2 regions of the Streptomyces sp. GMY02 genome follow, and region 2 is predicted to be linked to the other one. Evidence: riboswitches for the same ligand, from Rfam matches in the RefSeq annotation. Region 2 holds a riboswitch; the other holds the start of a gene.

What was found. Region 2 has a riboswitch for glycine ahead of gcvT (glycine cleavage system aminomethyltransferase GcvT). Riboswitches for the same ligand answer to the same signal wherever they lie in the genome.
Region 1: another riboswitch for glycine. It lies ahead of gcvP (aminomethyl-transferring glycine dehydrogenase); the one in region 2 lies ahead of gcvT (glycine cleavage system aminomethyltransferase GcvT).

What each region holds. Positions count from the first base shown of each region.
Region 1 covers NZ_CP077658.1:7,205,657-7,211,361, forward strand. The annotation lists gene KQY30_RS30680 (DNA polymerase IV) at 1-1,201, shown strand, start outside; gene KQY30_RS30685 (PRC-barrel domain-containing protein) at 1,090-1,494, opposite strand; glycine riboswitch at 1,606-1,703, shown strand; partial or broken gene gcvP (aminomethyl-transferring glycine dehydrogenase) at 1,880-4,772, shown strand; gene KQY30_RS30695 (DUF5999 family protein) at 4,922-5,128, opposite strand; gene KQY30_RS30700 (hypothetical protein) at 5,456-5,705, opposite strand, start outside.
Region 2 covers NZ_CP077658.1:2,382,206-2,387,910, forward strand. The annotation lists gene KQY30_RS09875 (enhanced serine sensitivity protein SseB C-terminal domain-containing protein) at 41-832, opposite strand; gene KQY30_RS09880 (enhanced serine sensitivity protein SseB) at 1,121-1,855, opposite strand; gene KQY30_RS09885 (AAA family ATPase) at 1,933-2,622, opposite strand; glycine riboswitch at 2,797-2,894, shown strand; gene gcvT (glycine cleavage system aminomethyltransferase GcvT) at 3,042-4,181, shown strand; gene gcvH (glycine cleavage system protein GcvH) at 4,345-4,722, shown strand; gene glyA (serine hydroxymethyltransferase) at 4,756-5,705, shown strand, end outside.

The DNA.
Region 1 (5,705 bases), 4.8 Mb from region 2:
GCTCTCCCCGCTGGTGGAGCCGCTGAGCCTGGACGAGGCCTTCGTGGACCTGGAGGCGGGCGGCTCGGCCCATGACACGGCGTCGGCGCGGGCGGCCGGTGAGCGGCTGCGGGCGGACATCAGGGCGGTCACCGGGCTGACCGGCTCGGTGGGGCTCGCCGGTTCCAAGATGCTCGCGAAGATCGGCTCGGAGCAGGCCAAGCCCGACGGGCTGGTCGTGATCGAGCCCGGCACGGAGCGGGAGCTGCTGGGGCCGATGCCGGTGCGGACGCTGCCCGGCGTCGGGCCCGCGACCGGGGAGCATCTGCGCCGGGCCGGGATGACCACGGTCGCCGAGCTGGCCGAGGCGGGCGAGGACGAGCTCGTACGGCTGCTGGGAAAGGCGCACGGCGCCTCGCTGTACCGGATGGCGCTGGGGCACGACGACCGGCCCGTGGTGTCGGAGCGGGAGACCAAGTCCGTGTCGGTCGAGGACACCTTCGATGTCGATCTGCACGATCGGGTACGGGTGCGGACGGAGGTGGACCGGCTCGCGGACCGGTGCGTGGAGCGGCTGCGGGCGGGCGGGCACTCCGGGCGGACTGTGGTGCTGAAGGTGCGGCGGTACGACTTCTCGACGCTCACCCGGTCGGAGACGCTGCGCGGGCCCACGGACGATCCGGGAGTGGTGCGGGAGGCGGCGGGGCGGCTGCTGGAGTCGGTGGACACGACGGGCGGGGTGCGGCTGCTGGGGGTAGGGGTGACGGGGCTCGCGGACTTCACGCAGGAGGACCTGTTCGCGCAGGCCGCGGCCGAACGCCCCGTACCGGCACCCGCCGCACCCGAGCCCGAGGCCGCACCGGCGCGGCCCGCCGGGAGCCCCCAGGAGCCGGAGGCGCCCGCCGAGCGGCGCTTCCCGGCCGGCCACGATGTCCGGCACACCGAGTACGGGGCGGGCTGGGTGCAGGGCAGCGGGCTGCGGCGGGTGACCGTACGGTTCGAGGAGCCCGGGTCCGCGCCGGGGCGGGTGCGGACCTTCTGGGTCGACGACCCCGATCTGACGCTCTCCGAGCCGCTGCCCCTGGTGCCCCCGGCGGAGACCGACCCCGGTCAGTCGTCCTGGCCCGCGACCCGGCCGAAGTCCCGTTCGGAGTCCCGGTCGGACAGGGAGGCGGACCCTTCCGGCGGCTCGGGCTCCGGATCGGGGAGGGCGATGCCGTAGTGGTGGTAGAGCTGGAGCTCCTGCTCCGGCGAGAGATGGCGGCCGACGCCGAAATCGGGGGCGTCCTTGATCAGCGCGCGCTCGAAGGGGACCTGGAGCGCGTCATCCACCAGAGTGCTGGGGGCGAGCGGGACAAAGGCATCACGGCTGAACAGCCCGGTGCGGACCGCGGCCCACTCCGGGATTCCGGTGGCGTCGTCGAGATACACCTCGTCCACCGTGCCGAGCCGGTGGCCGTTGCGGTCGAACGCCTTGCGGCCTATCAGGCTGCGCGGATCGATATCAGTCTCCACGGTCCCTCCAACGGGTCGCACATGCTCGTATCACTACAAAAATGCAGATCCGGGGTGTCGGCCACTCGAACGTCACGCTCAAGTCCTCGCTGGTACGCTGGCAGCGGCTGCTGACCCCGTGCGGGAGAGTCCTCCGGTGAGAAGTCCGGAGGCGCCGAAGGAGCAAATCCTCCCCGGAATCTCTCAGGCCCCCGTACCGCACGGACGAGGTCACTCTGGAAAGCAGGGCGGGCGTCGGACGGCATCCGCTCTCACCGACGGTGAAAGCCGGCCCGTCTGAGACGGACCGGTGAAGCTCTCAGGTCGAGATGACAGAGGGGGAGGCCGTCCGGGCACCCGTGCCGTGGTGCCCCTCGCAGGTCGTGTCAGACCAGGAGGCCTCCCAATGACCGCCCACCGCATACCCCTCGCCCAGTTGGAGCGCGGCACCCCCTTCGAACAGCGCCACATCGGGCCCGACACGGGGGCGCAGGCGAAGATGCTGGCGCAGGTCGGCTACGGCTCGCTCGACGAGCTGACCGCCGCCGCGGTGCCCGAGGTGATCAGGAGCACGGAGGCGCTGGATCTGCCCGGCGCGCGCACCGAGGCCGAGGTCCTGGCCGAGCTGCGGTCCCTCGCCTCGCGCAATCAGGTGCTGGCGCCGATGATCGGCCTCGGCTACTACGGCACGTTCACCCCGCCGGTGATCCTGCGCAACGTCATGGAGAACCCGGCCTGGTACACCGCGTACACGCCGTACCAGCCGGAGATCTCCCAGGGGCGCCTCGAAGCGCTGCTCAACTTCCAGACCGTCGTGGCCGACCTGACCGGCCTGCCCACCTCGGGCGCCTCCCTGCTCGACGAGGGCACCGCCGCCGCCGAGGCGATGGCGCTCTCCCGCCGGGTCGGCAAGGTCAAGGGCGGGGTCTTCCTGGTGGACGCCGACGCGCTGCCGCAGACCATCGCCGTGATCCGGACCCGCGCGGAGCCGAGCCGGTGTCGATGTGGTGGTCGCCGATCTGAGCGACGGCATACCGGACGGGATCGCCGAGCGCGGGGTCTTCGGGGTGCTGCTCCAGTACCCGGGCGCCTCCGGTGCCGTACGGGACATCAGGCCCGTCGTCGAGCAGGCGCACGGCCTCGGCGCGATCGTCACGGTCGCCGCCGATCTGCTCGCGCTGACCCTCCTCACCTCACCCGGCGAGCTGGGCGCGGACATCGCGGTCGGCACCAGCCAGCGGTTCGGGGTGCCGATGGGCTTCGGCGGGCCGCACGCCGGGTTCATGGCCGTACGGGAGAAGTTCGCGCGCAGCCTGCCGGGCCGGCTCGTCGGGGTCTCCGTGGACGCCGACGGGAACAAGGCGTACCGGCTGGCGCTCCAGACCCGCGAGCAGCACATCCGCCGCGAGAAGGCCACCAGCAACATCTGCACCGCTCAGGTGCTGCTCGCCGTGATGGCGGGGATGTACGCGGTCTACCACGGCCCGGACGGGCTGCGCGGGATCGCCCTGCGCACCCACCGGTACGCGGCGATCCTGGCCGCCGGGCTGCGTGCGGGCGGGGTGGAGCCCGTGCACGGCGCGTACTTCGACACCCTGACCGTCCGGGTGCCGGGGCGTGCCGCCGAGGTGGTCGCCGCCGCCCGTGAGGACGGCGTCAACCTGCGCCTCGTCGACGCGGACACCGTCTCCGTCGCCTGTGACGAGACCACCGGCCGCGCCCAGGTGACCGCCGTATGGACCGCCTTCGGTGTCACGGGCGATCTCGACGCACTGGACGAGGCCGCCCGCGACTCCGGCGCCCTGCCCGCGGCGCTGCTGCGCACCGACGACTATCTGACGCACCCGGTCTTCCACCAGCACCGCTCGGAGACGGCGATGCTGCGCTATCTGCGCCGGCTCGCCGACCGTGACTACGCGCTGGACCGCGGCATGATCCCGCTCGGCTCCTGCACCATGAAGCTCAACGCGACCACCGAGATGGAGCCGGTCACCTGGCCCGAGTTCGGGGCGCTGCACCCCTTCGCGCCGGCCGAGCAGGCGCAGGGCTATCTCAACCTGATCCGGGAGCTGGAGGAGCGGCTCGCCGAGGTCACCGGCTATGACGCGGTGTCCCTCCAGCCCAACGCCGGTTCGCAGGGCGAGCTGGCCGGGCTGCTGGCCGTACGGGCGTACCACCGGGCCAACGGCGACACGGACCGTACCGTCTGTCTGATCCCGTCCTCCGCGCACGGCACGAACGCGGCGAGCGCGGTGATGGCCGGGATGAAGGTCGTTGTCGTCAAGACCCGTGAGGACGGCGACGTCGACGTCGAGGACCTGCACGCCAAGATCGCGCAGTACGGCTCCGAACTGGCCGTCCTGATGGTCACCTACCCGTCCACGCACGGGGTGTTCGAGGAGCACATCGGCGACATCTGCGCGGCCGTGCACGACGCGGGCGGCCAGGTGTACGTCGACGGCGCGAACCTCAACGCGCTGGTGGGGCTGGCCAAGCCGGGCCGGTTCGGCTCGGACGTGTCCCATCTCAATCTGCACAAGACCTTCTGCATCCCGCACGGCGGCGGCGGCCCGGGTGTCGGTCCCGTCGGGGTACGGGCGCACCTCGCCCCGTATCTGCCCAACCACCCGCTCCAGCCCGCGGCGGGACCCGCGACGGGCGTCGGGCCGATCTCGGCGGCGCCGTGGGGCTCGGCCGGCATTCTGCCGATCTCCTGGGCGTACGTACGGCTGATGGGCGGCGAAGGGCTGAAGCGCGCGACCCAGGTCGCCGTGCTCGCCGCCAACTACATCGCCAAGCGCCTTGAGCCGCACTACCCGGTGCTCTACACGGGGCCCAACGGGCTGGTGGCGCACGAGTGCATCGTGGATCTGCGGCCGCTGTCCAAGGCCACCGGGGTGAGCGTCGACGACATCGCCAAGCGTCTGATCGACTACGGCTTCCACGCGCCGACGATGTCGTTCCCGGTGGCCGGCACGCTGATGATCGAGCCCACCGAGAGCGAGGACCTGAACGAGATCGACCGCTTCTGCGAGGCGATGATCGCCATTCGTCAGGAGATCGAGCGGGTCGCGTCGGGCGAGTGGCCCGCGGACGACAATCCGCTGCGCAACGCTCCGCACACGGCGGCCACGCTGGGCGGCGAGTGGGCGCACCCGTACAGCCGCGCCGAGGCGGTCTTCCCGGCCGGGGTGTCGGCCGCGGACAAGTACTGGCCGCCGGTCCGCCGTATCGACGGTGCGTACGGCGACCGCAATCTGGTCTGCTCCTGCCCGCCGTTGGACTCGTACGACCACTGACGGACACGGGACCGGACTCGTAAGGTTCTAAGGTTCGTAGGGCCACTGCCTGGCGGCAGGGGGCACGGCGCGCGTCGGGGCCGGTGCGGAGGAAGCTCTCCGGGCCGGCCCCAGTCAGTTCCGGCGGCCCCCCGGGACCGCCGACGGCATCAGGCCGCCGTCACCACCTGGTCGGTGCCCAGCGGGCGGTGCGGGTCGATGATCTTTCCGTCCGGCAGCAGTTCACCGGTGTCCTCGAAGAGCAGGACGCCATTGCACAGCAGACTCCAGCCCTGCTCCGGGTGGTGTGCCATCAGTCGTGCGGCGTCGCGGGCGGCGGAGTCGGCTGTCGGGCAGGCTGGTTGATGCTGGCACATGGGCGAGTTCTTTCGCTGTGTCGTGGTGAGAGTCCTGCGGCTCGATGTGGTCAAGGCCGCCCCCCGTATCTGTTTGGTCCAGTCCTAGTGTTGCCCTACGGATGGTAATCCGCAGGGATTTCGCGGCAGCGCTTCCTTTTGCTTAAGGACGTGTCACCCGCCCGGACGGTTCAGTTCAACTGGACTGTCCTTCCGGGTGGTTCAGGGTGACCTGAGAGGACTACTCCGCATGGGCAAAAGGGTGCCCCGCGGCCTGAGTGACCGCGGGGCACGGAAGGGGTACGGAAGAAGGCGCGACAGTGAAAGGCCCGAACCGCCGGAGGCGCTTCAGGCCGTCGTGCTCAGCAGCGGAGCGGGAGCGAGCCGCAGTCCGATCCTGGGCAGCAACTCGGCCACCCGGTGCGGACGGTGGGCCGCGAAGCCCGGTGGCGCGGGTGCGAGCGGCACCAGGATGTCGGCGGGCTCGGGCGCCCCCGTGGAGGCGTCGGCCTCCGTGTCCCCGTGCAGCCAGAGCGTGAGCATGTACAGCTCGGGGACCGACAGCAGCCGCGGCTGGAAGTCGGTACCCAGGGTCTCC
Region 2 (5,705 bases):
CGCCCCTCAGGGCGCCCCTCGGTACGGCTCAGTGCGTGGTTCAGTACGCCCGGGAGGCCGGCGGCGGATAGCCGTACCCCGTCGCGGGTGCCGCGGCCGCCGCGCCGTGCGCCTCACGGGCGTAGAACGGGCGGGAGTTGGCGCGCAGCCACATCGTCACCGGGTCGTACTCGTCGGACATCGCAACCGTCGAGACCGGCAGCCCGTCCGGGACCGCGCTGATCGACTGCCGCATCATCGTCCGTACGGAATCCACCGACGCCGGACTCGTGTCGTACAGGTCGAGTCCGATGGTGAGATACGGGACGCCGAGCGCCGGCTGCACCCAGGCGCGGCGCAGCGAGCGGACCGCGGGGGTGCGATGGGCGTTCTGGGTCAGCAGGGCGTAGAACTGCGGAAGCTCGATGGCCGGTTCCGACAGGCGCAGCGGGCCCGCGGGCATCCGGTCGAGGCCGGTGGCGATCCGCCGCAGATCGAGCCAGGGGATCCCGACACCGCCGCCCGGGGCATGCGGATTCAGCCAGATCCCCCAGCGGTCGGGGTAGAGGGCGCGGGCGATGTCGCGGCCGGTGACCAGTTCGTGCGCCCGGGTCCAGCCGCTGACGGCCAGCTCCTGCGCGGAGGTGACACAGGGCGCGTACCCCAGGCCCTCGATCTCCATGTTTCCGTACTGGGCGTCGGGCGAGCCCGCACTGCCGTGCCAGAGCAGCATCCACACGCTGTCGTCGGCGAGGGCCTGGAGCAGCGCCTCGTACGCGTCGTAGCGCCCTGGCGTCACCTGGCGCAGCATGTGCTCGACCTGCCCGGCCGCCGCGGTGCCTGACGCGCTCACTCTGGGTCCCGCCCCTCTTCGATCCACCATTCGGCCAGCTCCCCCCGAAGCTCCCCGGCCCCGTCCCGCGGGGCCGCTCCGGGCACCCGGTACGAAGGCTGAGTCATCAAACCAGCTTAGGCCCTGCCTTTCGGGCCCTGCCGGGCTCGCCCGGCCCAACAGGCAGGTCCTGGGCGGCCGCTCCGACACCGGCATCCGGTGTGCCGGGCCGCGTACGGCGAGCCGCTCTCCCCCGCTGTCGTACCCGCGAAGGCCGGGCCTATCCGCGGCGGCCCGGCGTACCCGTGGCTACGCCCTTTGGTAGAAGGGCCGTACCTTCGCGAGTAGATAGTCACCGACCGGGTCCTGGGCCACATCCAGCAGGATGAGGTTGACCGGCCAGCCCACCGCCACGCGCCCCAGCGCGCGCCCGAGCGCGTCCAGGGGCGCGTTCCGGTCGGCCGCATCCCAGGACGAGAGCTGTACGCCGATGAAGAGCGCCGGCGAATCCCCCTCGACGCTGGCGAGCGCGCGGCGGGCCGAGAGCACCACCCCTGATGTCTCGAACTCGCTCCCCGCGGCGGCCAGGAAGTCGACCGGGTCCTCCTGCCAGTCCGGCTCGAAGAGCCTGACCCGGCCGCCGGTGGCCGGCCCGTCCAGCGGGCTGCGCCCCGACCGGCACAGCTCGGCGACGGCGGGCGGCGGCAACGGCATCCCGACCATGCCGCCGGGATTGACCGCTATACCGAGCTGCGGGGGCAGACCCCGGGCGAACTCGCGCGCGGGTGCGATCGTGAAGGGCATATGGGCGCCGACGCACTGGACGAACTGCCCCTGGGAGCTGAAGACCGGAACGTACGGAGCGCCCTCGATCTCCAGGGTCGGCAGATCGAGGGCGGGGCTGTCCGGACCGCCGCCGTTGGGCAGCGGCACCCACACCTCGCTGCGCCCGAGCACCTCCACCAGCCGGCCGCCCGCTCCCTGGCTGCCGAGCGAGGCGGCGAGCACCTCTTCCAGCTCATTGCCCGGCCATGCTGTGTTCACTGTCACTTCCTCCGTGCTCGTACCTGCGGCAGCACCCTAATGCCGCAGGCGGCGGCGCGTCCCCGTCCGTCCACGGATCAGCGACCGGCCTCCCGCCCCGGCTTCTCCAGAAAGGCGATCCGGTCGAGGGCACCGGCCGCGGTCCGGTCCAGGAGCACCGCCGTGGCACAGCCCCGGGGCAGCCGGCCCGACTCGGCGGCGGCCAGCAGCCGCCGTACTGCCCGGCGGTGACGGGCGAACGCGTAGCCCGAGACGCCCCGGCCGCGCTCCCGCTGCCCCTCGCGCGCCACCTCCGGCGGTACGTCCAGCAGTACGAGATGGAGCCGGCGGCCACGTCTGCGGGCCTCGCGGGCGAGCCAGCGGCGTACCCATCTCTGCGTACCGCAGTCGTGCACGACGACGCTCTCGCCGGAGCCGAGCGCACGCCACAGCCCCGCGTAATGCGCCATCCGGACGAGCGGGCGGTAGACGGCATAGGGGAGCGCGGCCGGCAGCCGGCGCTCCCAGCGGTCCCTGGCGTCCTGGGAGTCGATCCCGCCGGCCTCGGCGGCCCGCCGGATCAAGGTCGACTTGCCACTGCCGGGCAGTCCCGAGACCACCACCAGATCGCCCGCGCCGAAGGCCAGGGCGCCGGGCAGCCGGCCACCGCGCCCCCGCAGGTCCCGTACCACCGCGACGGGCCGCGCGACCGCGTCCCGGTCGGACACCCCCTGCTGCGCCGGCACCCCCGCGGTCGTCGCATACGCTCCGGACCCCTGCGACATCATCGCCGTCCCCCCTGTCGATCAGTCGGCGTCAGCTCAGCTAGGGCCTGCCCACAAAGTGTAAAGAAATGGTAATGCGCCACAAGCTTTTCACGCCGGACGGCGCAATGCGGTCCTGCCGCCCCGGTCCACCCGGATGCGTGCGATGATGTGCCCGCCAACTGCATACCGGCCGTTTGAATCCGCGCGGGAGAGTCCCGGTCACTCAGTGCGCCGGGCGCCGAAGGAGCAAGTTCCTCCCTTGAATCTCTCAGGCCCCGTACCGCGTGGATGAGGCAGATCTGAAAAGCGGGCCGCAGCTCTGCGGCTCCACCCAAGGTGCAAGTCATGACCCCTGGTACGGGTGGTCGTGGTGAACCTCTCAGGTTCCGATGACAGATGGGGAGGACCGTCCTCGCCGTCATGCCCTGGGAGCCATCGCGATGAACCACGCCCCCCCGAGCAGCACCCCCCGTAAGACCGCCCTCGACGCGGTGCACCGCGCCCTCGGCGCGACCATGACCGACTTCGCGGGCTGGGACATGCCGCTGCGGTACGGCAGCGAGCGCGACGAGCACACCGCCGTACGGACCAGGGCCGGGCTCTTCGACCTCTCCCACATGGGCGAGATCACCGTCTCCGGCCCCGCGGCCGGCGCGCTGCTCGACTACGCGCTGGTCGGCAACATCGGCTCCGTCGCCGTGGGCCGCGCCCGCTACACCATGATCTGCCAGGAGGACGGCGGCATCCTGGACGACCTGATCGTGTACCGCCTCGGTGAGGACACGTACATGGTCGTCGCCAACGCCTCCAACGCGCAGACGGTACTCGACGCGCTGACCGCGCGCGCCGCCGGATTCGACGCCGAGGTCCGCGACGACCGCGACGCGTACGCCCTGCTGGCGATCCAGGGTCCGCAGTCCCCGGGCATCCTCGGCAAGCTCACCGACGCCGACCTCAACGGCCTCAAGTACTACGCCGGTCTGCCGGGCACGGTGGCCGGGGTCCCGGCGCTGATCGCCCGTACGGGCTACACCGGCGAGGACGGTTTCGAGCTGTTCGTCGAGCCCCGGTACGCCGAGGGCCTGTGGCGGTCGCTGACCGAGGCGGGCGAGGGAGCGGGCCTGGTGCCCTGCGGTCTCTCCTGCCGCGACACGCTCCGGCTGGAGGCCGGGATGCCGCTGTACGGGAACGAGCTGAGCACCGCCCTCACCCCCTTCGACGCGGGTCTCGGCCGGGTCGTGAAGTTCGACAAGACCTCGAACGGCGGCGCCTTCGTCGGCCGCGAGGTCCTGGAGGCGGCGGCCGAGCGCGCCGCGGGCGCCCCGCCCCGCAAGCTCGTCGGCCTGATCGCCGAGGGCCGCCGGGTCCCCCGGGCCGGCTACCGGGTCGTCGCCGACGGGACCCCCGTCGGCGAGGTCACCTCGGGAGCGCCCTCCCCCACCCTGGGCAGGCCGGTCGCCATGGCGTACGTCGACGCCTCGCATGCGGCGCCCGGCACGCCCGGTGTCACGGTCGACATCCGCGGCTCGCAGGAGCCGTACGAAGTCGTGGCGCTGCCCTTCTACAAACGCCAGAAGTGATACGGACATCATCAGCGCCACCCCCGTTCCGCCTTCGTTCCACAGGGATGCCGTCCCGGTGCCATTCGGTTCCGGCTCCGGCCGGCTTCTCGTATCTCGCTCCGTCTCGCTCCGTAAGACAGCCGTTCCGCACCACTCCCCCGCGTACAGGAGAATTCAGGTCATGAGCAACCCCCAGCAGCTCCGTTACACCAAGGAGCACGAGTGGCTGTCGATCCCCGAGGACGGTGTGGCGACAGTCGGGATCACCGAGTTCGCCGCGAACGCTCTCGGCGATGTGGTGTTCGCCCAGCTCCCGGAGGTCGGTGAGACGGTGACCGCGGGCGAGTCCTGCGGCGAACTGGAGTCGACCAAGTCGGTCAGCGATCTGTACGCCCCGGTGACCGGCGAGGTCGTCGAGACGAACCAGGACGTGGTGGACGACCCCTCGCTGGTGAACTCGGCTCCGTACGAAGGCGGCTGGCTGTTCAAGGTACGTGTCGCCGAGGAGCCGGACGAGCTGCTCACCGCCGACGAGTACCAAGACTTTTCCGGCAACTGACGCGTTCCGGCCACCGAGACCCCAGGGACTGTGATGTCTTCGAAGTCGCTTCTGAACTCCTCGCTCCATGAGCTCGACCCGGACGTCGCCGCCGCCGTCGACGCCGAACTCCACCGTCAGCAGTCCACGCTCGAAATGATCGCCTCGGAGAACTTCGCTCCCGTGGCGGTCATGGAGGCGCAGGGCACGGTGCTGACCAACAAGTACGCCGAGGGCTACCCCGGGCGCCGCTACTACGGCGGCTGTGAGCATGTCGATGTGATCGAGCAGATCGCCATCGACCGGGTGAAGGCGCTGTTCGGCGCGGAGCACGCGAACGTACAGCCGCACTCGGGGGCCCAGGCGAACGCGGCGGCGATGTTCGCGCTGCTCTCCCCCGGCGACACGATCATGGGCCTGAACCTCGCGCACGGCGGGCATCTCACCCATGGCATGAAGATCAACTTCTCCGGCAAGCTCTACAACGTCGTCGCCTACCACGTCGACGACGAGACCGGCCGGATCGACATGGCCGAGGTCGAGCGGCTCGCCAAGGAGTCCCGTCCCAAGCTGATCGTGGCCGGCTGGTCCGCGTACCCCCGCCAGCTCGACTTCGCGGGCTTCCGCCGGATCGCGGACGAGGTCGGCGCGTATCTGATGGTCGACATGGCGCACTTCGCGGGGCTGGTCGCGGCGGGGCTGCACCCCAACCCGGTGCCGCATGCCCATGTCGTGACCACGACCACCCACAAGACCCTGGGCGGCCCGCGCGGCGGTGTGATCCTCAGTACGAAGGAACTGGCGAAGAAGATCAACTCCGCGGTCTTCCCCGGTCAGCAGGGCGGTCCGCTGGAGCATGTCATCGCGGCCAAGGCGGTCGCCTTCAAGGTCGCGGCGACGGAGGAGTTCAAGGAGCGCCAGCAGCGCACCCTGGACGGCGCCGGGATCCTCGCGGAGCGGCTGGCGCAGCCGGATGTGGCCGAGGCGGGCGTGTCCGTACTGTC